2 regions of the Teichococcus globiformis genome follow, and region 2 is predicted to be linked to the other one. Evidence: predicted binding sites of a transcription regulator. Region 2 holds the regulator's gene; the other holds the start of a gene.

Region 1 (14,786 bases), 160 kb from region 2:
ACGATGCCGCCCTGCTGCCCGCGGCGCGCGGGCAGGGCGCGGCGCGTACCCTGGTGGAGCTGATGCGCGCCGACGCCGGTTCGCTGCCCAGCCTGTCCCTGGTCGCCGTAGGGGGCACGGCGGCTTTGTGGGCGAGGCTCGGCTTTACCGAGCATGCCGATGCCGCCCTGCTGGAAAAGCTTGCCTCCTACGGCCCCGCCGCCCGCTTCATGGCGCGCTTCCAATCGGGCTGACCATGCCTGGCGGCGCCTCGCGAACCAGGCACCAGCGGCGTTCCTCCGGCAGCGGAGCGCAGCCCGGCCACCATCCCTGCCGACAGGACAGGTTGGCGGGAGTGGTCCATTCCGGTGCCGCCCGACATTGTTCCCAGTTCGCCCGCGCGGAACCCGGGCCATCGAAATACAGCGTTTGCAGCCAAGCATAACCCAGCGGGTCGAGCACCTGCTGCGCCTCCATGACCCAATCCCATTTCGCCGGCAGGGCGGGCCGGGCCACGGCGATCGCGCCGCGCTCCACGGCGCGGCGGTAACCTTTCAGGAAATGCGATTCCAGCCGCACGCCGAACCGCCCAGCGCCGATGCCGAACAGCGCCTCCACCACCGTCAGGTCGCAATTGTCGGGCAGGATCAGCGAGGTCGGAAAGGCCAGGGTGGTGCCGGGAAAGCTGCCGGCGCGGGCGAAAAGGTCGATCTCGAAGAAATAGCCGAGCACCCGCATCCGGCCCATGATGTCCCCCACCGCCCGCTCTTCGTTCCCTTCCGGAAACGCTGCCCAGCGCCGCGTGATGGCGTTCCAGACATCGGCTGCCGCAGGGTAAGTTTGGTCGGTGGCGGCCCAGTGTCGCTCGAAGCGGGCGCCGTAGCCGCGTCCGCCGCCTTCCCGCGCGGTGCTCATGGTGGCGCGCAGCACTTCGCCCGCGCCTACCGCGCCCCAGGACACCACATGTGCCAGGCGCGGGGCCCCGGGTCGGGTATCCAGAAAGGATTGCAGCAGAAAGCCGATGCCCTGCGCGACCAATCCGCCTTGGCTCTGGCCGGTGATGAACACCTCGCCGCCGCTTGCGGGATCGGAAGCATAGTCGGCCGCTTCCCGGATCATCGCGAGGGCAGCGTTGGAGGTGAACTGCGCCCGCCCGAGCGTCAGGCCGGAAGCCCAGGAGCGGAAATCCCGGTGTTCGAACACATGGGTGCCCGCAATGGCATAGATGCGGTGCGGCGGCAGGTCCGCATCCGGGCGGGCCTCCAGAACCACCGCAGCAAAGCCGGAATGAAGGTCGGCATGGATGCGCAGCAAGCGATAATCAGGCATTTCCGCCTCAAACCCCGGCCGGTCGAGGCGAGGCGGCGTGCCCAGCGCGTCATGCCGGACGTCGTAGGCGATGTCGGCAGCCTTCACTGTTGCCTCATCGACCCGCCAGAGCTGCCGGATCGCCGAGCGCCGGTCCTGCAGCACCCGGGAAGCATCCTCACCCGGCAGGTAGATCGTTGCCGGGTGCCCTTCCGGCGCCGGGAGGTCGCGCAGGTTCTCCAGATGCAGTTCCAGCCGCCATGGCGAACCGCCGCGCCCGGGCAGGACACGGATATCTCGCCGGGCCAGGATTTCCCGCGCGAAGGGCAGGAGGTCGCCTACATCCAGCGTGAGGTCGCGTCCTGGACCGCCTGTCAATCCTTCGGTGCCGGCGCCACACCGGGCGGCATGCGCCTCGGCCCGAGGCGCGCGCGGGTCCAGCTCCGGCATCGCCGGCATCGGCGCAGCCGGTTGAGCCCGGGGCGCGGCCGGCCCCGTCCCTGCCAGAAGGGCCAGCGCCAGCAACGCCGCCGCGATGGGGCGGCCCGGAACCAGGAGCGTCAGTCCCCGAAGCGGTTGGAGCGCGGAAAGCCGTTCGGCGGCTGCCGCCCCGCGCCGGCACGGTTGCCGCGCCAAGTGGTCAGGTCGGTTTCCAGCCGCACCCGCTCGCCGATGCGCCAAGTCAGGCCGGCCTTGCCGTCGAACACCTTCACATCGGCCATGCCGCCATCCTTGTAGCCCTGCAGCACCACGCCGCGGCCGCGCACCATTTCCGGCACCTGTTCCAGCGGGAACACCAGCAGCTTGCGGTTCTCGCCTAGCACGGCGACGGTGTCGCCCTCCACCGGCTTGCAGGCGGCGGCCTCGATGCCGCCATCGACGGTCAGTACCTGCTTGCCGGTGCGCTTCTCGGCCAGCATGTCCTCCGACTTCACCACGAAGCCGCGGCCATCGCTGGAGGCGACGAGGTATTTGCGATCCTCCGCCCAGACGAACAGGTCGACCACATCGTCCTCGTTGGTGAGGTCCACCATGAGACGCACCGGCTGTCCGTCGCCGCGGCCACGCGGCAGCGCATCGGCCTTGATCGTGAAGCACTTGCCGTTGGTGGCGAACAGGCAGATGCGATCCGTGGTCTGCGCGTGCAGGGCGATCCGCAGGGAATCGCCCTCCTTGAACTTCTGCTCCTGGTCCAACGGCACATGGCCCTTCAGCGCGCGCACCCAGCCCTTCTGCGACAGGATCACGGTGATAGGCTCGCGCTCCACGAAGGCACGCTCATCGATGACAACCGGCGCGGCGGTGCCGTCGATAACGGTGCGGCGCCGGCCAATCGGCGTTTCCTCGCCGAACTTCGCGCGGGTTTCGGCGATCTGCTCGGCCAGCTTCTTCCAGCGCGCCTTCTCGCTTCCGAGCAGGGTTTGAAGGGATTTCTGCTCGGCCACCAGCTTCTTGTGCTCCCGGCGGATCTCCATCTCCTCCAGCCTGCGAAGCGAGCGCAGCCGCATGTTGAGGATGGCTTCGGCCTGCACGTCCGTGAGCGAAAAGGTGCTGATCAGCACCGGCTTCGGATGGTCTTCCTCGCGGATGATGCGGATCACCTCGTCGAGGTTGAGATAGGCGATCAGGTAGCCGTCCAGGATTTCCAGACGGCGGGCGATGGCATCCAGCCGGTGCTGGCTGCGCCGCACCAGCACCTCGTGCCGGTGGTCGAGCCAGGATTGCAGCACCTCCCGCAGCCCCATGACGCGCGGCGTGCGGCTGGCATCCAGCACGTTCATGTTGAGCGAGAAGCGGCTCTCCAGCGGTGTGGCGCGGAACAGCGTCTCCATCAGCATGGCAGGCTCGATGGCGCGGTTCCTGGGCTCCAGCACCAGGCGGATCACGTCGGTGCTCTCGTCGCGCACATCGGCCAGCAGAGGAAGCTTCTTTTCCTCCATCAGCTGTGCGATCTGCTCGATCAGCCGTGACTTCTGCACCTGGTAGGGGATCTCGGTGACCACGATCTGCCAGGTGCCGTTCTTCAGCGATTCCTTCTCCCACCTCGCGCGGATGCGGAAGCCGCCGCGGCCGGTGGCATAGGCCTCGCGCACCGCCTCGGGGCTTTCCACCAGCACGCCGCCGGTCGGGAAGTCGGGCCCCGGCATATGGCCGAGAAGCTCGTCGATGCCTGCCTTGGGGTTGGCGATGAGCGCCAGGGCGGCGGCGCACAGCTCGCCGGCGTTGTGCGGCGGGATGGAGGTCGCCATGCCCACCGCGATGCCGGCGGCCCCATTGGCGAGCAGGTTGGGGAAGGCGGCCGGCAGCACAACCGGCTCCTTTTCCTCGCCATCATAGGTGGCGCGGAAATCGACCGCATTCTCCTCGATGCCTTCCAGCATGGCACTGGCGATGGCGGTCAGCCGGGCCTCGGTGTAACGCATGGCCGCGGCATTATCGCCATCGATATTGCCGAAGTTGCCCTGGCCCTCGACCAACGGGTAGCGGGCGGCGAACTCCTGCGCCAGCCGCACCATGGCCTCGTAGATCGAGGCATCGCCGTGCGGGTGGAACTTGCCCATCACGTCGCCGACGATGCGGGCGCATTTCTTGAAGCCCGCCGCCGGGTCGAGCTTCAGCTGGTGCATGGCCCAGAGCAGTCGGCGGTGCACAGGCTTCATCCCATCGCGCACATCCGGCAGGGACCGCGCCGTGATGGTGGACATGGCGTAGGCGAGGTAACGCTCCGACAAGGCGGCGGAGAGGCTCGTCGGCCTGACATCCCCGCCTTCGGGCAGGGTCGTTATGTCGTCGGGCATGGGCTCCTCCAGGCAGGTCGGCGCGCATCGGCTAGCGCAGTGCGGCCCGCAAAGCCAGCGCCGTTCACAAGAAATTGGAACATATCACGAACGAATTGGAGGCTCACAAGCCTGTGAAGATGCGGCCTGAGGGGGTCGACGCACCGGGCCGGTCTGGTCATGGTCGTCATACAAGATCACTGCCCTGGAGCCTTTGCGCTTCAGACGGCAAAAATGGGGGAAAAACAGGAATGAGCGCTGGTGCAGGAGCAGCATTGGACCACGACAGGGTCGATCGAAACGATCCATACCATCTTGATCCCAAGGCCGTCATGGAAGCCCCCACAGGATGGGGACCGTCCCTGAAGCATCTTGGGCCGGGGCTGATCCTCAGCGCCTCGATCGTCGGATCAGGCGAGTTGATCGCCACCACGACCCTGGGCGCCCAGGCCGGCTTCTACCTCCTCTGGATGGTTATCGTCTCCACCTTCGTGAAGGTGGCGGTGCAGGTGGAGCTCGCCCGGTGGACCATCTCCACCGGCCAGCCTGCATTGACCGGCTACAACAAGGTTGGCCCCCGTATCGGCAGGCTCGGGTGGATCAACGTTCTCTGGCTGCTGATGGCGCTTACCAAGTTCCTGCAGATGGGCGGTGTGATCGGTGGAACCGCGATTGCCTGCTCGATCCTCCTGCCATTGGGCGGAGACCCGATGAGCGGCGTTTCGGTGGCGGCCTGGGCAGTCATCATCACCGTCGCCAGCGTGGCCATGCTGTATTCCAACAACTACAGCCTGATCGAACGCGGTGCGACAGGCATGGTCGTGGTGTTCTCCATGCTGACCATCGCCATCGCTCTGGGCCTGCCTTTCACGCCCTTTCCCTATGGCATGGATGATCTGGCGACGGGCTTGGCCTTCACCATCCCTGCCGGCGCCATTGGCGCCGCCATCGCCATGTTCGGCATCACCGGCGTGGGCGCCGACGAACTCACCTTCTATACCTACTGGTGTGTCGAGAAGGGCTACGCCCGCCATGTGGGGCCGAATGACGGCTCGGAAGCGTGGAAGCGGCGCGCCAAGGGCTGGATCAACGTGATGTACAAGGATGCCTTCGTGTCCTGGTGCATCTACACCTTCGGCACTCTGGCCTTCTACCTGATGGGCGCCGCGGTGCTGAACCCACAGGGCCTGGTTCCGCGCGGGAACGAGATGATCACGGTGCTGTCGCGCATGTACACCGACACCCTGGGCGAATGGGCCGGTGTGCTGTTCCTGATCGGCGCGGTTGTTGTGCTGGGCTCCACCGTCTGGGCTGCGATCCCGAGCTGGTCGCGCATGTATGTCAACCTGCTGGCCGAGATGGGTGTGGTGAACTGGCATGCTCCCGCCCAGCGGACGCGGTGGATCCGCGGCTTCACTGTGGGGCTGCCCATTGTTTGGTGCATCGCGTACCTGACCATCCAGTCGCCCGTGCTGATGATCCAGATCGGCGGTGCTGCCACGGGCGTCTTCCTGCTGGCGGCGGTGGTGGCCGTCTGGCACCTGCGCAACACCGAAACCGATCCAGCGATCCGCGGCGGCAAGGCCTTCAACGCCCTGCTGGTTGTCAGCAGCATCGCCATCGTGCTTCTGGGCGTCTACACGGGTCTGAGCGCTCTTCGGATCGTGTAAAAACACCCTGCTGCCCGCCTTGGAAGGCGGGCAGTCCTTGCCCCGTCACGCGATCTCGCCGCGAAACCACTCACCCAGCGCCATCCAGGGCCGCGCATCCCAGAAGCGGCTGGCCTGACCGGAGGTGGAGGGCATGACCCAGACAGGCGGGAAATCCAGTGGCCCTTCCATGCGTCCATAGGCGATGGCACCGGTGCGGCGCCGCAGAAAGGCGGCTGCAGGAGCCTTGGCGGTGAAGGCCAGGGCTGAGGGGCGGACGGCACGGATGCGGGCTTCGAAGCTGTCCGGGTCGTAGGCATCCGGCGGGAGTTCGTTGTCATTGCCGCTGGCATGCTTGGCCATGTCCGTCAGCCCGATGCCAAGCTGCAGCAGCGAGGGGTATTCCGCCGGCGCCAGCTTGCGCGGGGTCAGCCCGGCCAGATGCAGGATGGACCAGAATCGGTTGCCCGGATGTGCGTAGTAGGCGCGGCGGGCCGCCGACACCGTGCCGGGCGCCGAGCCGCAGAACACCAGCCGCAGTCCCGGCGCCAGCAGGTCGGGAAGCACCGGCTCCTTCATGACGTAGCGGGCAAGGCGGCAATCCGGGCCTCGAGCCGCTCCCGCGCCGGCGGAACCGGGCGATGACGGGCGCCGAACGCGTCGCGGGCCAGGAAATGCCCGGTCAGCCGCATTCCCTTCAACCATTCCGCCGGCTCGTTCTCTCCCTGGCCGCCCAGCAGGAACAATGGCAACGGCAGCAGCCTGTCCCGCCAAGCCTCGGCCGCTTCCGCGCTGACCGCCCGGCCGGAGCGGGGCGAGACATGGGTAAGCGGCTCCGTCACGCCCGTGACGGCACAGGCGGACAGGTCAAGCCCATAGCCCAGTGCTTCGAGCAGAAGCATTTCCCATCGAATGTAGTCGGCCATGAGCGGAACGGCACCGCGGTTCAGGTTCGCCATCAGCGCCAGCAGGCCGGAGAAGACACGAGGCTGTGCCTCACGTTCCGGCAAGGCATCTGCGGCCAGGGCGCAGGCCGAGTTCAGCAGGGCAAGCGCCAGCGGATCGTCCATGGCGAGCGCCGCGGAAGGATGCACCATCTCGGCGCTGAAATGCCCAAGCTGTTCCGGCAACCTCGCAATCCAGCGCGCCTCCACCAGGTTGCCGGGCTGCCAAAGCCCCGACTGGGCGCGCGAAGCGCCGCCGCGCGCCAGACCCAGATGCCGCCCCTGCGTTTCGGTGAGAAGGGCGATCACGGCACCGCCCTCGCCATGCGGACGAGTTTCCAGAACGATGCCCGGCGCCTGCCATTCCATGATGCGGGAAGGGTGAGGAAGGGGCGGCCCGTCAGCGGGACGCGTGCTGCCGTTCGCGCCGGTCCTGCCGGCCAACGATCCACCAGGTCATGCCGCCGATTCCCAGGAAGACGGCCGGGACGCCGAACACCGCATAGGCCTCCAGGAACGTCATGGTCGCAATCCCTTCAACAGGCTCCTCGCCATCCAATGTAGTGCGATCCCGCCCAGAATCCACACCAGACTGACCAGGGCTACAAGCCAGCCCGCCTGATGCGGCTGACTGAAGCCGTAGAGGATGGCCACGAGGGGGGAGATGCCGCCGGCCACCACGCTGGCCGAGGCCAGGGTGTTCAGCCACCCCGCCGTGAGCTTCAGCCGCTCGTTGTGAACCAGATTCCCGGCCGAAAGGTTGCCCGGCGGTGCCTGGACCGGAGGGTCGTCAGCCGGCATCGTCCAGGCCGATGGCGCGCAGCCGCGCGCGCTCCTCGTCCCAGCCCTGGCGCTCCTTGACGTTCAGAAACAGGTGGACCCGACGCTCCAGCAGCTTCTCAAGCTCGGAGCGGGCGCGCTGGCCGATCTCCTTCACCTTGCGCCCGCCATCGCCGATCAGGATGGCTTTCTGGCTCGCCCGGCCGACATAGATGGTGCAGTCGATGCGCACGGATCCGTCGCGCCGCTCCTGCCACTGCTCGGTCTCGACCGTGGCGTGGTGCGGCACTTCCTCATGCGTCTGGCGCAGGATCTGCTCGCGCACGATCTCGGCCGCCAGCATGCGCTCCGGCAGATCCGACAGCTCGTCCTCGGGGAACAGCCAGGGACCGTAAGGCAGGCGGGCGGCCAGCGCCGTCATCAGCCGGTCCAGCCCATCGCCGGTCTCGGCACTGATCATGAAGGTCTCCTCGAAGGAGAGGGCTTCGTTCAGCGAGGCGGTGAGCGGCAGCAGGCGCTTCGTGTCGATCAGGTCCGACTTGTTCAGCACCAGCCAGATCGGCACCTTGGAGCGCTTCAGGACCGAGATGATCGATTCCACCGCCTCGGTCATGCCGGCGCGGGCATCCACCATCAGCAGCGCCACATCGGCGTCCTGCGCGCCTTCCCAGGCGGCGGCGACCATGGCGCGGTCGAGCCGCCGGCGGGGTGCGAAGATGCCCGGCGTGTCGGTTAGCACGATCTGCGTCGGGCCCTGCATCACCACGGCGCGGATTCGGAAGCGGGTGGTCTGCGGCTTGGGCGAGACGATCGTCACTTTGCTGCCGGTAAGCCTGTTAACGAGGGTGGACTTGCCCGCATTGGGCGCGCCCACCACCGCCACCAGCCCGCAGCGCGTCTGCTCCGCAGGGCCGGCGGGAGGGGTGCCCGGCTGGTCCGGCACGGCGTCGCTGTTGTCGCTCATGGCTTGTCCGCCTTGTTCCTGCCGGCTCCGCTTCTGCGCTCGCCCGATCCTCGTTCAGCCGGATCCTGTCGGGCCGGCTTGCGCCCGCCGTTCCCGCCAGCCTGTTCGGCTCCCCCGGGCAGAAGCTCCGGGCCATCGGACAGCCAGGCCTCGGCGGCAGCCTGCTCGGCCGCCCGTTTCGACTCGCCCTGGCCTTCCGCCTCCCTTCCGGCCGCCGTCACGGAGACCACGAAGCGCGGCGCGTGCGATGGGCCCGTGTTGGAAACGATGCGGTATTCCGGCAGCCCCTGCGCCCGCCCCAGCGTGTGTTCCTGCAACCTGCTCTTGGCCGACATGGGCGGCGTCGGATCCGCCTCCAGGAAGGCGCTCCATTCCCGGCGCACGAAGCCCCGCGCCACCTCCAGCCCGGCATCCAGATACAACGCGCCAATCAGGGCCTCGGTGGCATCGGCAATCACGGTGACGCGGCCACGAAGCCCGGTGCGGCCTTCGGCGGGCGGGATGCGCAGCGCCGCCGGCAGGCCGATCGCCTCGCCGACCTTGGCCAAGGTGTCCGCCGCCACCAGCACCGCCAGCCGCTTGCCCAACGCGCCCTCGCGCTCGTTCGGAAAGCGCTCGGACAGCCATTCGGCCATCACCAGCGCCAGCACGCGGTCCCCCAGAAATTCCAGCCGCTCGTTGGAATCGAGCATGCCTCGCTTCGGGTCCGCCGCCGAGCGATGGGTCAAGGCCTGGTCGAGGAGGCCCGTATTGGCGAAGGCATGACCCAGCCGCTGGAGGAAGTGCTGCTTCATCGCACCGCCATGAAGATGCGGCTCCAGCGCACGGCGAAGGGCCATGCCCAGACCTCGTACCAGGCGGCGGAGCCGTCGACGGAGAAGAAGATGCGCTCCGCACGGCCCACCAGGTTCTCCATCGGTACGAAGCCGACGCCCGAAATCATGTCGCGGCTGTCGAGGCTGTTGTCCCGGTTGTCGCCCATGGCAAAGAAATGACTGGACGGCACCAGAAACTCGGCCGTGTTGTCGTAGGGTCCGTTGTCGGTCTGTTCCAGGATTTCATGCCGCACGCCCTGCGTCTCGCCAGGGCTGGGGGGCAGGCTTTCGCGGAACAGCCGCACGGTCATGCGCGGGCCGTCGCCTTCCACCGTGTAGGGACCGAGCGCCTCGCGCGGCACCTCCTGCCCGTTCACGTAGAGCCGCCCTGCGCGCATCTGGATGCGGTCGCCCGGCAGGCCGACAATGCGCTTGATGTAGTCGGTGGAATTGTCGCGGGGCAGCTTGAACACCGCGACATCGCCGCGCTCCGGGGCCGAGCCGAAGATGCGCCCCGAGAAAAGGTTCGGGCTGAACGGCAGGGAATGGCGCGAATAGCCATAGGTGTATTTCGACACGAACAGGTAGTCGCCCACCTGCAGGGTCGGGATCATGCTGCCGGAAGGAATGTTGAACGGCTCGAACGCGACCGTGCGGATGCCCACCGCGATCAACCCGGCATACACAATGGTTTTGATGCTTTCGAGCCAGCCGCCCGTCTTCTTGCTCATCTCTGGCTCGTCCGCGGCCCTGCCTGTGAGGCCACGCTGAGATCCGCGGCCGAGTGGGGGGTAGAGCGCGGCCGCGCCCCGGCTGTCAAGGAAGCGGCTGCCCGGCGGGCGCGCTGGCTGAAAGTCCGAATGCCTCCGCCAGGAGGGTGACGGAGCGACGGCGCGCCGCCGGATCGTGGATCGGCGACAGCACCGCAACCTCCTGCACGCCCAGCTCCCCGGCCATTGCTTCCAGCTTCGCCCGTACCTGCTCCGGCGTACCGATGGCCGCACGCTGGCGCATCCGCGACAGCTTGTCGCGTTCCGCAGGTGTGGCCGGATAGTTGGCGGCTTCCTCGGGCGAGGGCAGGGCGGGATAGATCCCCCGGTCGCGCGACAGCTTCCAGATGGCGCGCGAGGAGAACAGGCGCGCGGCCTCCTCTTCCGTTTCCGCGCAAAGGGCCACCACGGCAATGGCGGCGTGCGGCGCAGGCAGCCGCCCAGCCTCGGAGCGGAAGGTTCGCCGGTAAAGGCTGAGCGCCTCGGCCGCGCCCTGCCCATCGGTGATGAAATGCGCGAAGCCGTAGGGCAAGCCGAAATAGGCCGCGAGCTGTGCGCCGTAATCCGAGCTGCCCAGCACCCAAAGCTCCGGCCGGGTCGGGCCTTCCGGCTGGGCGCGCACGGCCTGGAAGGGGTGGTTTGCCGGCAGGCCCTCGCCCAGCCAGCCCAGCACGTCCTGCACCTGCGCCGGGAAGTGGTCTGCACCCGACTGTGCCGCAGCCGGATTGAGCGCATAGGCGGTGCGGCCGTCGCTGCCCGGCGCCCGCCCGACGCCGAGATCGATGCGCCCTGGCGCGATGGCCTCCAGCACGCGGAACTGCTCGGCGACTTTCAGCGCGGCATAGTGCGGCAGCATCACCCCCGCGGAGCCGATGCGGATCCGGCGGGTGGTGGCGGCGATGGCGCTGATCAGGATCTCCGGGGCGGAGCCGGCATGGCTCAGGCTGTTGTGGTGCTCGGCCAGCCAGTAGCGGCGATAACCGAGCGTGTCGGCCAGCTGCGCCAGCGACAAGGTTTCGCGAATGGCCTCGGCGGCGTCGCGCCCGCTGGCGATGCTGGACTGGTCGAGAATGGATAGGGCGAGGGGCATACGATGCAGCCTAGGGCGGATTCGCGCCGCGGCAAGCACGGCCAGGCAGCGCCCCGCACTGTTCCCGGACCGCCCCGCCGGGCGGGAGAGGCGCTGCGTTCACGATCATGCAGCGACGAAGCGGGTCGTTCATCCCCGGAAGACGGGAGCTTAGTTTTCCTTGCAAAGAGGCCCGGAACCGCCGGCCTTGGTCAAGGCTCCGCCATGCCGGTGCGCAATCCCGTCCAGCGGACCTTCCACCACCCAGTCGCCGCCATCTTCCTGCGCGAAGTCCGGCCCCAGCGGCGCCTTGCCCGCGCCGTCCGGCAGGTCCAGCACGTAGGTCGGCCAGGCCAGCCCGGTCAGCCGGCCACGTAGCGCGCGCAGGATGGCGCGGCCTTCGGCGATCGGCACCTCGAAGCGGGCGGTGCCCGGCGCGCGGTCGAGCTGGTGCAGGTAGTAGGGCTTCACCCGCGCGGCCAGCATGGCGCGGAACAGCGCGGCCAGCGCCTCCGGGTCGTCATTGACGCCGCGCAGCAGCACGGACTGCCCGAGCAGCGCCACGCCCGCCCCGGCCAGTGCCTTTAGCGCCGTACGCGCCGAAGCGGAGAACTCCCGCGCATGATTGGCGTGGACGCAGAGAAACAGCGCCTTTTCCGTTCCCAGCGCGTCCAGCAGGTCGGCCGTCACCCGCTCCGGCGCCGCCACCGGCACGCGGGAATGAATGCGGATGATGTCCAGATGCGGCATTTCCGACAGTCGCCGGACAATGTGCGCAAGCCGCCGGGAGGACAGCATCATCGGGTCGCCGCCGGTCAGAATGGCTTCCCGCACCGTGGGCATACCCGCGAACCAGTCGAGCGCCGCGTCCAGCTCCGCTTCCGACAGCAATCCGCCGTCCGGGCCCACCACCTCGCGCCGGAAGCAGAAGCGGCAATAAACCGGGCAGGCCAGGAGCGGCTTCAGCAGGGCGCGGTCCGGGTAGCGGTGGACCACGCCCTTGACGGGGGTGAAGGGCGCGTCCGCCGTGGGATCCGACACTTCCTGCGGCCGCGTGTCCAGTTCCGCCATGTCCGGGATGTATTGGCGCGCAACAGGGTCGGAAGCAGGATCGGCGGGATCGATCAGCGCCTGCACGGCAGGAGAAACGGCGATGGCATAGGTCCTCACCAGGCGGTCGAGGCCGGGCACGGCGTCGCGCGGAACCAAGCCGGCCTCGGCGAGGGCGGTGGCGTCCCTGAGGGTGCGTGGCTTTCTATTCGGGAAACCGTCGGGCATGGTCCGGCGGCTTAAGCCCGGAGCGTGCCGCACCGCAATGACCGATCCTGCAAACCTGCCGCGTGCCGCCTCTGCCGAGTGGCATCCCGAACGTCTGGCCCTGCGGCTGCCCACGCTGCGCCGCCGGGCCCGGCTGACAGCCGAGACACGCGCCTTCTTCGCCGGGCGCGGCTATCTGGAGATCGAGACGCCCGCTCTTGTGCCGGCGCCGGGCATGGAAGTGCATCTGGCGGCCTTTCGCAGCCTGTTCACCCCCATGCTGGGCGGCGATCCGAGGGTGCTGTGGCTGCGCACCTCGCCCGAATTGGCCATCAAGCGGCTGCTGACTGCCGGATGCGGCCCCGTCTTTGAGCTGGCGCGAGTGTGGCGCAATGGCGAGGTAGGCCCGCGCCATGCGCCGGAATTCACCATGTTGGAATGGTATCGTCCTGGTGCCGGGCTGGACGGGCTGATGGACGAAACCGAGGCCTTCCTGCGCGCCGTGCTGCCGCCCCGGGTCGCACTGGGCGGCGTGGAAACCGACCTTACCCTGCCTTTCGAGCGCGTCACCGTGGCCGACGCGTTCCGCCGCCATGCCGGCGGCATCGACATCCTGGCGACGTTGAACGGCGAAGGAGAGGGCGACGGTCTGGCGCTTCGCGCTGCCGCCTCCGCGGCCGGCATCGTGCCGCGGGGTGAGGAAGGATGGGAGGACCTGTTCTTCCGCATCCTGCTGGAGCGGGTGGAGCCGGCGCTCGGGCGGGGCCGGGGCAGCTTCCTGACGCACTGGCCGGCGCCGCAGGCCGCGTTGGCGCGGCGTGACCCCGACGATCCACGCGCCGCGCTCCGCTTCGAGCTGTTCGTGGCTGGCATCGAGCTGGCCAACGCCTTCGACGAGCTGACGGACGCCGCCGAGCAGGCGGAGCGTTTCGCCCGCGACGTGGCCGAGCGCCGGCGCCTCTATGGCGAGGGCTGGGAGGTGGACGAGGACTTCCTGCAGGCGTTGCGCCACGGGATGCCTGCCAGCGCCGGCATCGCGCTCGGCTTTGACCGGCTGGCCATGCTGGCTGCCGGAGCGGAAAGCATTGCCGACACGCTGTGGTTGGGGCGGTGGCCCTATGTCGGTGAGGAATAGGCGCCGGACGGCGAGCTCATGGACGCCTCGTCCACGGCGTTTTCCCGACCTTTCCCGGCGCCATCGCCCAATCCATCCTCCAGCGGACGCCAGAGCCCGCCCGAAAGGATCTCGCTGGGGCGAAAGCGGGACTTGTAGGTCATCTTGCGGCTCTGCGGCACCCAATAGCCCAGATACACATAAGGCAGCCCCATGCTCGCGGCCTTGCGCACCAGCCAGAGCACGGCGTAGGTGCCGAGCGAGCGCTTCTCCAGCGCCGGGTCGAAGAATGAGTAGACCGCCGAGAGCCCGTCGCTCAGCCAGTCGGTGAGGCAGCCACCGACCAGCCGCCCATTCTCGTCGCGGAACTCGATCAGCCCCGTGGTGATGGGGGTGTCCTCGACCATGGCACGGTAATCGTAGAACCCCATCGCGGCCATGTCGCCATCCTGGTGGCGGGCGCGCTGATAGGCCTGGAACAAGGCGAATTGCTCGGCCGTGGCGCGGGCCGGCACTGCCTCGCCGGTCAAGTCCGCATTCGCGCGCTCGATCCTGCGCTGGGTGCGGTCGGGGGAGAAGCGGCGGGCATCGATGCGGATGGGAATGCACGCCGAGCATCCGGCACAGACTGGGGAATAGGCGATGTTGTGGCTGCGGCGGAACCCGGCCCTGGACAGGCGGTCATGCAGCGCCTCGGCATCCGGGCCGGTGAGTTCGGTCACGACCTTCCGTTCCATGCGGCCAGCCAGGTAGGGGCAGGGCAGCGGCGCGGTGGTGTAGAAGAAATGCGGACGGCGGGCTGAGCGGTGCAGCATGGTTTGGCTGATTTTCCCCGCTCAGCGCCCCTGATGCAACATGCGATCGCGCGAGGCTCAGCGTGGCGCCAATACCAGCCGTGCCCCACCCCCTTCCGCCGCGCTGCCCAGCGGCAGCCAGGCCTGGCCCTGCGCCCAGCGCTCCGCCTGGTCGCCCCAATGCGGCGAGAGCGGATGCCCCGATTGCCCGGTGGCGATCACCGCCTGCGCCCCTTCGGGCGAGGAAAGGTCGAACACCGCCCTGAGCCCGGCGCCGTGGGTATGGGCGAAGCCGGCGCCCAGGCCACCGCGATTGACCGTTTCCCCGTCACCGGGTGTTGGCAGCCGCAAGGTGGTCAGGTTGCCCAGGACCGGCAGGAAACGCAGCAGCGGATGGGCCAGCGCCACCTGATGCGCCTCTCCCCATCGCCATTCGGCCGGATCGGGGCCGAAGCGGGCCGAAAGGTCAGCCACCGCCTGCTCCAGCGCCCGGATGGCGAGCGCCGCGCAAGCGCCACCCGGCGCGAAGTCGGGCGCTGCTCCGGATGCTTCCCCCTGGGGCCGGC
Region 2 (14,786 bases):
AAGGGCCTGCCTGCATCTCGATGTGACAGAGGCCATGGTCGAGGAAAGCCTCGGTTTGATCCGCCGCATCCTGGCACGCTGAAGCGTATCGGCGAGGGGCTGCCATCCCTCGCCGGCGTTGGCTAACGCGCGACGTGGCCCAGGAAACGCACATGGGCGCGGGCGCCGGAATGCAGGCAGTCCAGCTCGAACTTCTCGTTCGGGCTATGCACCTGGTCGTCATCCAGCCCGAAACCCATCAGCAGGCAATCCAGCCCCAGCACACCTTTCAGGCTGGATGCCACCGGGATGGAGCCGCCACCGCCGGTCCGCACGGATTTGCGACCAAATTCCTCCTCCAGCACCGCTTCGGCCGCGACCAGCCACGGCGAGTCGGGCGGCACCGCGACCGCGGGCGCCTTGCCGAAGACCTGCAGCGTGAACTTAGCATCGGCCGGCAGACGCGATTGCACGAATTGCCGGATGCCTTCGACCACCTTTTCAGGATCCTGCCCCGGCACGAGGCGGCAGGACAGCTTGGCATGGCCTTCGCATGCAATCACGGTTTTCGTGCCATCGCCCATGTAGCCGCCCCAGATGCCGTTCACATCGGCGGTTGGCCGCGCCCAAAGGCGTTCGGGCGCCGAGCGTCCCTTCTCACCCGCCGGCACGGACAAGCCTTGTGCCCCCAGAAAGGCAGCCTCGTTGAAGCCTAGCGCGTCCCAGGCGGCGCGCTCTTGAGCAGTTGGCTCGGCCACGCCATCGTAGAAGCCAGGGATCTGCACACGGCCATCCGTATCCTTCAGCTCGCCCAGGATCCTGGTCAGCAGGTTTAGCACATTGCCCGCCGATCCGCCGAACAGGCCGGAATGCAGGTCTCGGTCCCCCAGCCTGAGATCGATCTGCACATAAACCATGCCGCGCAAGCTGACGGTCAGCGAAGGCTCGCCATACGCCCACATGTTGGTGTCGCTGATCAGCGCCACGTCGGCCGAGAGCCGCGCCTTCTCCGCCACCAGCACCGGGTCCAGGCTGGGGCTGCCGATCTCTTCCTCGCCTTCCACCAGCACCGTCACGCGCACCGGTGGCGCACCGGCCACGGCGTGCCATGCGCGCAGGGCGGCAAGCCAGGTCATCACCTGCCCCTTATCATCCACTGCGCCACGGGCGGTGATGCGCCGCCCGCGCGGCCCATCTGTGACCACCGGCTCAAACGGGGGACTGTGCCACAGCTCAAGCGGCTCTGGCGGCTGCACGTCGTAATGGCCGTAGATCAGGATGTGCTGGGCGTCGCCCTCGGCCTGTCCCTCGGGTCCGGGATGGCTGGCAATCACCACCGGGTGGCCAGGTGTCTCGGCCAGCCCGGCCTCAAACCCGAGCGCTGCCAGCTCCCGCACCAGCCATTCGGCGGCACGGCGACAATCGCCAGCATGGTTCGGCTGGGCGGACACGCTGGGGATGCGCAGCCACTCGACCAGGCTGGCCTCGGTAGCGTCGCGGGCGGAATCGAGCGCGGCCAGAGCCTGCGCGGTCTTGTTGTTTGGCATAACCGGCAGTGTCGCGCCGGGATGGGCGCGCGGCAAGGCGGAGCTCTCCCGTGCGCCCGACAGCTTCGCTGGACCGGCGCGCCAGCCAGCCGATGGAAAGTGCGTCGGGATGCCAGGAACCGCAACATGTCAGGCGGACGGTCCTAAACCGGCTGGCCGACAATGGTCACCGAGCCGCTTGTCTCTGACCTACAGGTCCCGCCTGGGCTTCTGCCGGGATCTCGCAGGCTTCACCCTCGCCTTCGACAAGGCGGAAGAGGGCTTCGCCGATCTGGAGCATGCCGAACGCCAGCAGATTGTGCAGTGGCAGCGCGATGCCGTTGCGAGACCAGCCCTATGCACGAATCTGACACCGTTCCTGGCGTTGCTCGTCGAACGCCCAGTGCCCCCTGCACCTTGGCCCCAGAAGGATCTGGCGCTGCACCGGCACCATCGGAAACGGCCAGCGCAGGGTCCTTGAGCAGGATCCTGGCGGCTACCTGCTCATACCGGCAGAAAATAACGGCCTACGGCCCCTCGCCGGCTGAGGCCAGCCAGGGGCGGCGCGCCCGGACGGGCCGCCGCCGGAGCCGTCAAGCCGCCGAGGCGATCCCCAGGAAATCCGCCGCGACCAGGCTGGCGCCACCGACCAGTGCGCCGTCCACGTGCGGCAATGCCAGAATGGCCTTGGCGTTGCCCGGCTTCACGGACCCGCCATAAAGGATGCGCAGGCCCTCGCCCGCTGCGCCGAAGCAATGCACCAGCTCGGCGCGGATGCGCGCATGCATGGCGGCGATGTCCTCTTCCGTGGGGGTGCGGCCGGTGCCGATGGCCCAGACGGGCTCATAAGCCACCACACCCCCGGCCTCCGCGAAGCCCTGAGGCAGGCTCCCGGCAAGCTGCGCTGCGACCACGCCCTCAGCCTCGCCGGACACGCGCTGCGCTTCGCTCTCGCCGACGCACACGACCGGCACCAGCCCGGCCTTCAGCGCCGCCTCGGCCTTGCGCAGCACCACCTCGTCGGTTTCTCCATGGTCGGCGCGGCGCTCGGAATGGCCTAGGATGACATAGGTGGCGCCCAGATCGGCCAGCATGGGCGCCGACACGTCACCCGTGTGCGCGCCCTTCGGCGCCGCATGGCAATCCTGCGCGCCCAGGGCCACGGCGCCGCCCAGCGCCTCCTTCACCGGGATCAGGTAGGGAAAGGGCGGGCAGACCAGCAGCTCCGCATCCTTGACGCTGCCGGCGGCGACGCCGGAGGCCAGCGCGCTGGCCTCGGCCAGGCTGCCATGCATTTTCCAGTTGCCGGCGATCAGCGGGCGCACGCCTGGGGTCATCCTCGTCCTGTCCTTCCCGGAAGTTCACTTCCCTGGCGCTACAGGGGGCGGGGGCGTTTGGCAACTGCGCCGCTTTTGCCTATGGTCCGCCGACTTCAGACCCGCGGAAAACAATGCTCACTGCCCTGCGCCGCCTCGCCAGCACCTGGCTTGCCAAACTGCTCTTCGTTCTGCTGATCCTGTCCTTCGCCATTTGGGGCATCGAGGACATCGTGCGCAATTTCGGCCGCGACGGTGCCGTGGCGCGGGTGGGCGGCGAGGCCATCGAATTGCCGGAAGCTCAGATGGCGGCCCGGCGCGAGATGCAGCGCATCCAGCGCCAGCTCGGCGGCGCCATGGAGATCACGCCGCAGATGAGCGGCGCCATCGCCCGCCAGTCAGTGGAATCCCTGGTCATGGACCGGGTGCAGCGGCAGGAGGCCGCGCGGCTGCGCCTGGCCGCGCCTGAGGCGGCACTGCGCGACTATGTCTTCTCCATCCCCTCTTTTCAGAGCGTCGACGGCCGTTTCAGCCGCCCTGTGTTCGACAGCTTCCTGCGCAACAACAACCTGACCGAGCCGGCCTTCCTGCAGTTGCTGCGCGCCGATCTGGAACGCCAGCAAATGGTGGGCGCGGTGCGCGCCGGCGCTTCCGGACCCGAGACCCTGGTTCGCCCTCTTCTGGCCTGGGAGCGCGAGCGGCGCGTGGCCAATCTGGTACGCCTGCCACTGGCCGCCGCCGCCGAGCCCGGGGCGCCCACGCCCGAACAGCTCGCACGCTTCCACGAGAACAACCCGGATCGCTTTTCCTCTCCGGAATACCGCCGCTACAGCGTGGCCGTGCTGTCCCCCGAAGTACTGGCGCCGGAGATCGAGGTGAGCGAGGCCGATCTTCGCGCCGCCTATGAGCAGCGGCGCAGCCAGTTCGAGACGCCTGAGAGGCGCACCATCGAACAGGCGGTGATGTTGTCCGAGGAGGCTGCCCGAGCCGTGGCCGAACAGTGGCGCGGAGGAACCGACTTCGCCGCGATCGAGGCGGCGGCGCGGGCCGCAGGTGGACAGGCCGTGTCCCTCGGCACCACCGACCGTGAGGGCATGCCGCTTCCGGAGCTGGCCGATGCTGCCTTTTCGCTGGCCGCTGGCGGCGTCAGCGACCCGCTGCAGACGCCGTTTGGCTGGCATGTGGTGAAGGTGGTTTCGGTGGAGGCCGGTGATGACCGGGGCTTCGAGGCGGTGAAGGGCCAGGTGGCCGCCGCCGTGAAGCAGGAGCGCGCCCTCGACATCGCCTATGACCGCGCCAACCAGGTGGAGGATGTGCTGGCCGGCGGAACCCCGCTTGCCGAGGCGGCGCAGCGCTTCGGCCTGGGTTTCGCGACGGTGACCACGGATTCAGGCGGCCGCACGCCGGACAGGGGTGCGGCCGAGCTGCCGCTCGCGGGCGGCGCTCGCGACATCGCGTTGCGCGCCATCTTTGAGGCGCAGCCGGGCGAGATGCCGCGCCTGGTGGAAGCCGGGCAGACCGCACTTTTCGCCTTCACCATCGACGAGGTCATCCCCCCGGCGCTGAGGCCATTGGCCGAGGTCGAGGACGCCGTGCGCTCCGGCTGGACACGTGACGCGCGCCGCCGCTCGCAGGAAGAGCGCGCCGCCGCATTACTTGCCGCCGTCAAGGGCGGCCAGTCCCTGGCCGATGCTGCCCGGCAGGCAGGGCTTGCGGTGCAGCGCACCGCCCCGTTCGGCCGTGGCCCGGCGCAGGGCCAGCCGCAGCCCTTGCCCGCCGAGCTGCTGGGCCCGGTATTCTCGACCCCGCTCAACCAGGCCACCATGGCCGAAACGGCGGAAGGCTTCGCCGTGGCCGAGGTTGCGCAGGTCCTGCCCTTTGATCCGGACCAAGACCAGCTCGCTCTGGGGCAGACACGCGGCACGGTGGAGCAGGCGATGCTCGCGGATCTGGAACAGCAATACCTGTCCGCCCTGCGGGCCCGTGCCGAGGTGACCTACAATGCCGAGATGCTCGGCCAGGTGACCGCGCCATGAGCGCTCCCTTCCGTCACGAGGCTCCGCCGGCATGAACACGCTGAAGCCGCTGCTCGCCCGCCTGGCCCAGGGCGAAACGCTTTCGGAATCGGAGGCCGAGAGCGGGTTCGGCATCATCATGGAAGGCGAGGCGACCCCGGCACAGATCGCCGGCTTGCTGATGGCCATGCGGCTGCGCGGCGAAACGGTGGCCGAGATGACCGGCGCCGTGCGTGCCATGCGGGCCCGCATGACCGCCATCGAGGCCCCGCCCGGCACCATCGACCTGGTCGGCACAGGCGGCGACGGCGCCGGCACGCTGAACATCTCCACCGCCGCCGCCATGGTGGTGGCGGGTGCGGGCGTGAAGGTCGCCAAGCACGGCAACCGCGCGCTGTCTTCAAGATCCGGCGCCTCCGACGCGCTGGCTGCCCTCGGCATCAATCTCGACCTGCCCTTCGAGGAACTGCCGCGCGTGCTGCGCGAAGCCGGCATGGTCTTCCTGGCGGCGCCGCGGCACCATTCCGCCCTGCGCCATGCCGCCGGCCCCCGGATCGAACTCGGCACTCGCACCATTTTCAACCTGCTCGGGCCCCTGACCAACCCGGCGCGGGTCAAGCGGCAGATGACCGGCGCCTTCGCCCCGCAATGGCTGCGGCCAATGGCCGAAACGCTCGCGGCCACCGGCAGCGAACGGGCCTGGCTGGTGCACGGCATGGGGCTTGACGAATTGACGCTCGCCGGGCCGAGCCATGTGGTGGAACTGCATGATGGCCGCTTCCGAGAGTTCACCCTGAGCCCTGCGGATGCCGGTCTGCCCGAAGCGCCTACGGAGGCGCTGGCCGGCGGCGACCCGGCGCACAATGCCGCCGCCCTGGAAGCGCTGCTGCGCGGTGCCGCCGGCCCTTACCGCGACTGCGTGGTCCTGAATGCCGCCGCCGCCCTTGTTGTTGCCGGTGAATCGAACGATCTGCGGGAGGCCGCCACCCGGGCCGCCCGCTCCATCGAGGAGGGTGCAGCCCTCGCCGTGCTGGAGCGGCTACGGCTTGCCACCCGTCCGGCCGCAGACGCCTGACCGATCAAGAAAGTTGCCCCTGTGAACGCGACCGACACGCTGCACGACACGCTGCTCCGCATCCTGGCGGACAAGGAGCGGGAGGTGGCCGCCCGCAAGGAAGCGGTGCCGCTGGAAGAGATGGAGCGCCGCGCCCGGGAGGTGGCCCCGCCGCGCGACTTCACCGGGGCGCTCTGCGATGCCGTCGCGGATGGAAGGATCGGGCTGATCGCCGAGATCAAGCGCGCTTCCCCTTCGGGCGGACTGATCCGCGATCCCTTTGATCCCGCAGCGCTGGCCAGGGATTACTGCGATGCAGGGGCCGCCTGTCTGTCGGTGCTGACGGATGAGCCCTATTTCCAGGGCAGGCCCGCCGACCTTGTCACCGCCCGCGCCGCCTGTCCCCTTCCCGCGCTGCGCAAGGACTTCATGATCGACCCCTACCAGGTGTTCGAGGCGCGGGCGATGGGTGCCGACTGTATCCTGCTGATCCTGGCGGCCCTGTCCGACGGCCAGGCGCGGGAGTTGGAGGGCCTTGCCCGCAGCCTCGACATGGCGGTGCTGGCCGAAGTTCATGATCAGGCCGAGCTGGACCGCGCGCTGGGTCTGCATACCCGCCTGATCGGGGTCAACAACCGTAACCTGCGTACACTGAAGACCGATCTGGCGACCGCCGAGGCGCTGGTACCGGGCATCCCTGCCGACCGCATTCCGGTGGCCGAGAGCGGCCTGCGCAACCCCGAGGATGTGCGCCGTATGGCCGCCATAGGAGCGCGCTGCATCCTGGTGGGCGAGCACCTGCTGCGGCAGCCCGATGTCAGCGCCGCCGCCCGCGCCATGGTGCAGGCGAGATGAGCGAGGGCGGCGGCGAAGGCTTCGACCCGCCCTTGCCGCCGCGCGGCGAGCGGGAACCGGCAGGCAAGCCAGGAAGCGCGCAGGGCGGCTTCACTCATTTCGATGCCGAGGGCAGCGCCGTCATGGTCGATGTCTCGGCCAAGCCCCCGACGGAGCGCCTCGCCATTGCCCGGGGATGCGTGCAGATGGCGCCGGAAACCCTGTCCGCCATCCAGGCCGGGGGCATCGGCAAGGGCGACGTGCTGGGTATTGCGCGCGTCGCCGGCATCATGGCGGCGAAGCGCACCGCGGATCTGATCCCGCTCTGCCATCCCCTTGCCCTGACCTCGGTAAAGCTTGATCTGGTGCCGCAGGCGCCGGGCAGTGTGGCAATCGAAGCACGGGTGAAGACCACCGGTCCCACCGGCGTGGAGATGGAAGCGCTGACCGCCGTTTCCGTCGCCGCACTGACCATCTACGACATGTGCAAGGCAATCGACCGCGGCATGCGGTTGGAGAACATCCACCTGGCCCGCAAGGAAGGCGGCAAGTCGGGGCTGTGGGAGGCGTCCCGGTGATCCCGGTCGAGGAAGCCCGCACCCGCATCCTGGACGCCCTTCGTCCCACGGGTGCCGAAAGCGTTGCCCTGCCGGAAGCCTGGAACCGTGTGCTGGCTACACCGGTGCATGCTCGGCTGACCCAGCCGCCCGCCGACGTGTCGGCCATGGATGGCTATGCCGTGCGCGCCGCCGATGCGAGCCAGGGTGCCCGGCTGCGTGTCACCGGCAGTGCGCCGGCGGGCCATCCCTTTTCCGGCAGGGTCGGTCCCGGCGAGGCCGTGCGCATCTTCACCGGTGCCGTGGTCCCCGCAGGTGCCGATGGCATCCTGTTGCAAGAGGATGCGATGCCGGAAGGCGGCTCCGTGCTGGTGGAAGAAGCCGTGGCCTCCGGGCGCTGGATCCGTCGCGCCGGGCTTGACTTCACAGCCGGCGACCTGCTGCTGCCGGCCGGTCGGCAACTGACGGCGCGCGACATCGGCCTCGCCGCCGCCGCCAATCACCCCTGGCTCAGCGTACACCGTCAGCCGCGCATCGGCATCCTCGCCACGGGCGACGAGATCGTGCTGCCCGGCGAACCTCTCCCGCCCGGCGGCATCGTATCCTCCAATGCCCATGCCCTGGCCGCCCTGGTGCGGGCCGCAGGAGGAGTGCCGCTGGTGCTGCCCATCGCCCGCGACGATGTGAACGCCATTGCCGCCGCCGCGTCGGAGGCGCGCTTCTGCGACCTGATGCTCACCACTGGCGGCGCCAGCGTGGGCGAACACGACCTGATCCAGCAGGCACTGGGTCCGCAAGGCTTCGCATTGGATTTTTGGAAGATCGCCATGCGGCCGGGCAAGCCGCTCATCTGGGGCAGGCTCGGTCAGACCCCGCTGCTCGGCCTTCCGGGCAATCCGGTTTCCGCACTGGTTTGCGGCGTGTTGTTCCTTTGGCCTGCTCTGGCAGTGCTGCGCGGCCGGCCCGCCGCCGCTCCGCCGCTGCGCCCGGCGATCCTGGGAACGCCCCTGCCGCAGAATGACCGGCGCGAGGACTACCTTCGGGCAACGGTGACCCGCCGCGAAGATGGCGTTCTGCAAGTCACCCCCGCTTCCCGCCAGGACAGTTCGATGCTCCGAACACTGGCCGGCTGCGACGCGCTGATCCGGCGTGCTCCGGACGCTCCGGGTCTTGACGCCGGAGCCTGGACGGAGGCGCTCATTCTGTCCGAGCTCGGTATCTGAACGGTGCCGCAGAGGCGTCGCAGTCCGCTGTGTTGAGAATCGGGACGATCCTCTGTTGACGGCACACCAAGAACTTTCCTAGAACATCGTACGGGTTGCTGCTTTGTTCGCAACCGCACACGCCGCCGATCCGGCCGTTCCGGGGAGCCCCGCATGCTCACGCGCAAGCAACATGAGTTGCTGATTTTCATCGACAATCACCTGCGCAGCACAGGCTTCTCGCCCTCCTTCGAGGAAATGAAGGAGGCGTTGCAGTTGAAGTCCAAATCGGGAATCCACCGCCTGATCACGGCGTTGGAGGAACGTGGATTCCTTCGTCGCCGCGCCCACCGTGCACGGGCCCTGGAGGTGCTTCGCCTGCCGGAAAGCGTGGCTCCCGCGCCCCGGACCGACACCGCCCGGGCGGCAACCGCCTTTGCTCCCAATGTCATTCGCGGGAACTTCGCCTCCAATCTTCCTGGGGCCAGCCGCAATGCGCAGGATGCCGCTGCGGTTCACCTCCCGCTCTATGGCCGCATTGCTGCCGGCCAGCCGATCGAGGCGCTGCGGGACCAGGGCAGCACGGTGGAGGTGCCCGCCGCGCTGCTGGGTGGCGGTGATCACTACGCGTTGGAGGTTGCGGGCGACTCCATGGAGGGTGCCGGTATCCTGGATGGCGACACCGTCATCATCCGCCGCGGCGACATCGCGGACAATGGATCGGTGGTGGTGGCCCTGGTGGACGAGAACGAGGTGACGCTGAAGCGGCTGCGGCGCAAGGGCAATTCCATCGCTCTGGAAGCGGCCAATCCGCGATACGAGACGCGCATCTTCGGCCCGGACCGGGTCAAGGTGCAGGGCCGCCTGGTAGGGCTTCTCCGCCGCTACTGAGTGCGCGTCGCCTGTTGCTCCATCTCCCGGCGCTTCCAGGCCGGGAGGGGGGGTGGCGGGACCCAAGGGCGGTCGCCCCGCGCGGCCCGGTCCGACAGCACCCTTACACCGTCGGTTCCCAGCCAGATCGCATGGGCCCCGTCACGCCAGACGCTGAACCGGTCCACGACGCCTACCCCCCGGCAGCGTCCCCGGATCGGTTCAGCCGAGACCATCAGCGTCGCATCATCGCAATAGGCCAGCGCCCTCACCTCCTCCGCCTCTTGCCCACGCTTGGGTCTCGGCACACGGATCAGCATGGCCACCGGCCCACCTGCTATCGGCTGGAAGCGGCAGGTCCGGTCTTCGCAGCGCAACGTGCCGTTTTCCGGCCCTCCGTCAGACGGCAGCGCCTCTGCATCATCCTCTCCCATGCTGCGCAACCAGTTGGCCCTCACAAAGCCGGAAGCGCCGGTGTTGCGCTGAATGATCATGCCTTCCTCGGTCCGGAAGGCGATCAGCCGCGCATCGGCGGAAACCAGCATGTCCGGCGGTGTCACGAAAAATGCGCCGAGCAGGCCGGCCATCGCCACCGGCGCGCCCCACCAGCGCCAACGCATGCGCCAGAGGCAGAGCCACAACAAGCCGAAAGTGGCCAGCAGCAAGCCCGCCGGCGGAATTGGGAATGCCGTGAGAGCGGCGCCCGGCCAGGACGCCACGGTTCGCGCCGTGAACAGCGTTGCCTCGACCCCCAGCCCCATGACGCGCAGGGCCCATTCTTCCAGGCCGAACGGCATGAGGGCAGCCGCCAGCATTCCTGCCGGCATGACGATGAAGGAGGTCAGCGGCACCGCCACCATGTTGGCCGCCACGCCGTAAAGCTGCAGCCGGCCAAAATGATGCAAGCCGTAGGGGGTCGTCGCCAGCCCCGCCAGAAAGGAAGTCAGCACTGATCCCGCAAGCAGGACCACCGGCCGCCGCCACCATTCCGGGCCGCGCTGCCACCGCAACATGAAGCGTCCGCTCAACTCGGCGCCTGCGATGAGCACGAGGACGGCGGCGAAGCTCATTTGGAAGGACGGGCCGAGAAGCGCCGCCGGTTGAACCGCCATGACGATCATGGCAGCAAGACCCAGGACGCGCAGGGACAATGCGCGCCGCCCCAGCATGACACCCAGGGTGACCACCGCAGCCATGGCAAAGGATCGTTGCATGGGCACCTGCGCACCCGTCAGCATAAGGTAACCGAAGCCCAGCAGCAGCGCTCCGGGCGCCGCGATCTTCTTGCTGTCCCAGCGCAGGGCAATGGCCGGGACCAGCGCTATCATGAAGCGTACCACGCCGAATCCCAGCCCCATCACGATCGCAATGTGCAGACCCGAGACGGACAGCAGGTGGGCCAACCCTGAATCCCGCATGGCGATCATGTCGTCGTCTGGAATGCCACTCTGACTGCCGGTCAGCAACGCGGCTGCGATGGCACCTTGTCCGCCGTGCAGCACGGCCATGACCCGCCGTTCCAGAACCGTCCGGGCCTGGCCGAAGGGCGCCTTTTCACGTGCTCCCTCCAGCCGTTCCGCCGGCCCTAGGGCGAAGCCGGAGCCACCCAGCCCGCTGAAATAGGCATCACGCTGAAAGTCCCAGCCCCCGGGATAAGGCGGCGCCGAGGGAGGTCGGATCAATGCCCGTAGCCGGATCCGCTCGCCCGGCAGGGGCTGAAGCGGATCATCAGCCCGCAGCCGGATGCGCAGGAAGCGCGGCAGAACCGGCTCTTCCGGGGCAAAGCGTGCTTCTGTCAGGGTCACGCGGAGGCCTTTCGGCAACATGTCCACCGCTTCAACCAGCCCTTCCACGATGACCGCCGTGCGCGGAAGGTCGAGCGGCGGCGGCATCCGGGCGGCGTGCCAGCCAGCCAGGGCGAAACCCAGGCTGGCCATGCCGGCCAAGCCCAGCAGCCAGGCAGCCAAGGCGCGTCGTCGGAGCGCCACAGCGGCCACCAGGAGCGGCAGAGGCAGGACCCACCAGGCAGCGGAAGGTTCATTCGCAACGGAGAAGTAGGCGATGATGCCGGTACCCATGGCCACGGGGAGCCACAAGGGCAGGCGGTGCCACTCGGCGGCCATCAGCTCCAACAGAGCCGCCCATGTCTTTTTGGCGATGGAATTATCTCCGGATCATCAACTTATGCGCGCACTCTACAGCAGGCGTCCGGGGTGATAGAAGCGTCTGCTCGAAGGAATTCGCCGAGCCATGACCGTACGCACCCGCTTCGCCCCCTCGCCTACCGGATACCTGCACATCGGCGGTGCCCGGACGGCGTTGTTCAACTACCTTTTTGCCCGCCATCATGGCGGCCAGTACCTGCTGCGCATCGAGGACACGGACCGTGCCCGATCCACCCCGGAAGCGGTGGCACAGATTCTGGAAAGCCTCGACTGGCTGGGCTTGCAGGCTGACGAGAAGCCGGTGATGCAGAGCACGCGCGAGCTCCGCCATGCTGAGGTGGCGCGCGAATTGCTGGCTGCCGGCAAGGCGTACCAGTGCTTCTGCACGCCGGAAGAACTGACCGAGATGCGTGAGACGGCCATGAAGGAGGGCCGCCCGCCCCGTTACGATGGCCGCTGGCGCGACCGCGACCCTGCTGAGGCGCCTGCAGGCGTGAAGCCCGTCATCCGCATCAAGGCTCCGCGCCAGGGCGAGACGGTGATCAACGACCTCGTCCAGGGCGAGGTGCGGGTGAAGAACACCGAGCTGGATGACATGATCATCCTGCGGTCGGATGGGACGCCCACATACCTGCACGCGGTGGTGGTGGACGACCATGACATGGCCATCACCCATGTGATCCGCGGTGACGACCACCTGACTAACACCTTCCGCCAGGTCATGGTCTACGATGCTATGGGCTGGACGCGGCCGCACTTCGCTCATGTGCCGCTGATCCATGGCGCGGACGGCGCCAAGCTGTCCAAGCGTCATGGCGCTGTGGGCGCGCTGGAGTTCCGCGACCAGGGCTACCTGCCCGAAGCGCTGTGCAATTATCTTCTGCGCCTGGGCTGGGGCCATGGAGACGAGGAATTCGTTCCGCGAGAGCGTGCCATCCAGCTCTTTGAGCTAAAGGATGTCGGCCGCGCCGCCAGCCGCATGGACTACGCCAAGCTGACACATCTGAATGCCCAGTACCTGCGGCAGAAGGATTCGGACGCGGTGACTGGCGAGGTGCTGGAGATCCTGCGACGCAGCGGTCCGCTGCCGCAGGGAGCCGCCACCACCATCCGCGCGCTGATGCCGGACATTCAGCCGCGTGCCCGCACCCTGAACGAGGCCGCCGCCATGTGCGGCTTCGCCATCGCCACGATCCCTCTGACCTTCGAGCCCAAGGCGCAGGCGCAGCTGACGGCTGAAGCCAGGGCGCGGCTGCTCGACCTGGCCGAATTTCTGTCCGAGGCGCCCTGGGAGCGCGAGGATCTCGACAAGTGGCTGCGCGACTATGCCGAAGTGAAGGAGATCAAGCTTGGCGCTGTCGCCCAGCCGCTGCGCGCAGCACTGACAGGCTCCACCCAGTCGCCGCCGATCGACGCCGTGCTGTTTGCCCTGGGACGGGAAGAAGCCTTGACGCGGATCAGGGCGGCGGCGGACTCCTGAGGGATACTGCCCTTCAAACTTCCTACGGACGAGGTGATCTTCTGTATCCGCGACCGGGCAGCGCGGCCGGGCCTGCCCGGCCGTAGCCCAAGTCTGAGCTTTCTCGCGCGTCCCGAATTGGTCGTTGCGGCCTCTGGTGGGAGAGGCTAGCCCCTCTCAGCGTTCACCCGAAGCTGGCGAAGACCCGCCGGTCACGGTTGTCCTGCATCAGCCGGCTGATACTTGGCACCTTCTCGAAGCCGAGGCCGGCTGGCAACGCCTCCTCATCTTCCAGCGTCACCTTCGCGTAAGACTCGCCGCCGACCTTCTCCCACTTCCCGGCCGGCTTCTTGACCTCGAGGTTGACCACGGTAGCCTTCAGCACCAAACGAACAATGGCCTCTTTCGGGGCATTCGGCTTGGTCAGACTCGGATGCCCGCAGATCATCTGCCAGCCATTCTTCAGGGCCCAGGCCGTGAGCGCGTCCTTGTCCATGGGGACAATCTCCTTGATCCACTGGGAGCCTAGCGGCAGGCCACCCGGCGGCGACAGGGGCGGCCCGCACAATTCGCCACACGACGCTCTTTCCCTTCGCGTTACGGCAGGTCATGACTCGGCTCTCGCAGGCGCGGACGGCTCTCGCCCGCCGCGTGCCGGGATTGCCGGGAGATCGCCCTCGTGAACCAAGCCCTTCTTGCCGAGCTGCGCACCACGCAGTCCGGCCTCGCCACCATCCGCCAGGACATCCACGCCCATCCCGAGATGGGTATGGAGGAGAAGCGGACCTCTGCCCTGGTGGCCGCCAAGCTGCGGGAATATGGGTTGGAGGTGTCCGAAGGTGTGGGCAAGTACGGCGTCGTCGGCACGCTGAAGGGCAAGCTGCCTGGCCAGCGCGCCATTGGACTGCGCGCCGATATGGACGCGCTGCTGATCCATGAGGCCACCGGCTTGCCCTATGCTTCCACCAACCAGGGCACCATGCATGCCTGTGGGCATGACGGCCACACCACCATGCTGCTTGGCGCGGCGCAGCACCTTTCGCGGCACCGCGATTTCGGGGGCACGGTGCATTTCATCTTCCAGCCAGCCGAGGAAGGCCGCGGTGGCGCCAAGGCCATGCTGGCGGACGGGCTTTTCGAACGCTTCCCGGTGGATGCCGTCTATGGCCTGCACAATGAGCCATCCTTGCCGCTGGGCCGCTTCGCCATCCGCTCCGGCCCCTTCATGGCGGCGCCGGACCGTTGGGTTGTCACTTTCCGCGGCACGGGTGGCCATGGCGGGGCCGCAGCGCATCTCTCCACCGATGTTACCGTGCTGCAGGCACAGTTCATCCTGGCACTGCAGACCATCGTCAGCCGCAACATCTCCGCGATCGAGGCCGGGGTGGTCAGCGTCGGCGCCATCGAGGGCGGCTCCTTCGGCTCCACCAACGTCATGCCGTCGGAAATCCGGGTGGGCGGCACGGCGCGCTCCTTCCTTCCGCATGTTCGCGACACGATCGAGCGCCGCATGACCGAACTGGCCCAGGGGCTGGCCGCCAGCTTCGGCTGCCAGGCGGAGGTAAATTACCGCCGCAATGGCACGCCGCTGGTGAACCACTCGGAGCAGACTGCGATCGCCGTGGCGGCCGCCGCAGCCCTGGTCGGCGCCAACCAGACCGATGGCAATGCCCAGCCCGTCACCGGGGGCGAGGACTTCGCCTATATGCTGGAGGCCCGCCCCGGCGCCTTCATCTTCATGGGCCAAGGTGCCGGGGGGGCCACCTCCGAGGGGCTGCACACGCCGACCTATAACTTCAACGATGACGC

The links. Region 2 encodes LexA, which represses DNA repair genes until DNA is damaged. Its sites were predicted from a motif close to TGTTCTANNTANGTTC; they were not measured.
Region 1: the regulator LexA is predicted to act here: its motif matches at 4,163-4,178, upstream of parC (DNA topoisomerase IV subunit A).

The regions. Positions count from the first base shown of each region.
Region 1 covers NZ_JBHRTN010000007.1:40,251-55,036, forward strand. The annotation lists gene ACFOD4_RS05405 (GNAT family N-acetyltransferase) at 1-233, shown strand, start outside; gene ACFOD4_RS05410 (hypothetical protein) at 208-1,923, opposite strand; gene parC (DNA topoisomerase IV subunit A) at 1,848-4,085, opposite strand; gene ACFOD4_RS05420 (Nramp family divalent metal transporter) at 4,316-5,734, shown strand; gene ACFOD4_RS05425 (mismatch-specific DNA-glycosylase) at 5,780-6,280, opposite strand; gene recO (DNA repair protein RecO) at 6,289-7,026, opposite strand; gene ACFOD4_RS05435 (hypothetical protein) at 7,058-7,180, opposite strand; gene ACFOD4_RS05440 (hypothetical protein) at 7,177-7,458, opposite strand; gene era (GTPase Era) at 7,448-8,401, opposite strand; gene rnc (ribonuclease III) at 8,398-9,195, opposite strand; gene lepB (signal peptidase I) at 9,192-9,947, opposite strand; gene ACFOD4_RS05460 (LLM class flavin-dependent oxidoreductase) at 10,033-11,076, opposite strand; gene ACFOD4_RS05465 (lysine-2,3-aminomutase-like protein) at 11,227-12,333, opposite strand; gene epmA (EF-P lysine aminoacylase EpmA) at 12,371-13,447, shown strand; gene ACFOD4_RS05475 (arginyltransferase) at 13,429-14,241, opposite strand; gene ACFOD4_RS05480 (penicillin acylase family protein) at 14,299-14,786, opposite strand, start outside.
Region 2 covers NZ_JBHRTN010000007.1:197,051-211,836, reverse strand. The annotation lists gene ACFOD4_RS06225 (threonine aldolase family protein) at 1-82, shown strand, start outside; gene ACFOD4_RS06220 (dipeptidase) at 123-1,526, opposite strand; gene tpiA (triose-phosphate isomerase) at 2,099-2,830, opposite strand; gene ACFOD4_RS06210 (peptidylprolyl isomerase) at 2,956-4,857, shown strand; gene trpD (anthranilate phosphoribosyltransferase) at 4,889-5,911, shown strand; gene trpC (indole-3-glycerol phosphate synthase TrpC) at 5,933-6,745, shown strand; gene moaC (cyclic pyranopterin monophosphate synthase MoaC) at 6,742-7,302, shown strand; gene ACFOD4_RS06190 (molybdopterin molybdotransferase MoeA) at 7,299-8,504, shown strand; gene lexA (transcriptional repressor LexA) at 8,658-9,374, shown strand; gene ACFOD4_RS06180 (ComEC/Rec2 family competence protein) at 9,368-11,476, opposite strand; gene gltX (glutamate--tRNA ligase) at 11,604-12,998, shown strand; gene ACFOD4_RS06170 (hypothetical protein) at 13,162-13,473, opposite strand; gene ACFOD4_RS06165 (M20 aminoacylase family protein) at 13,657-14,786, shown strand, end outside.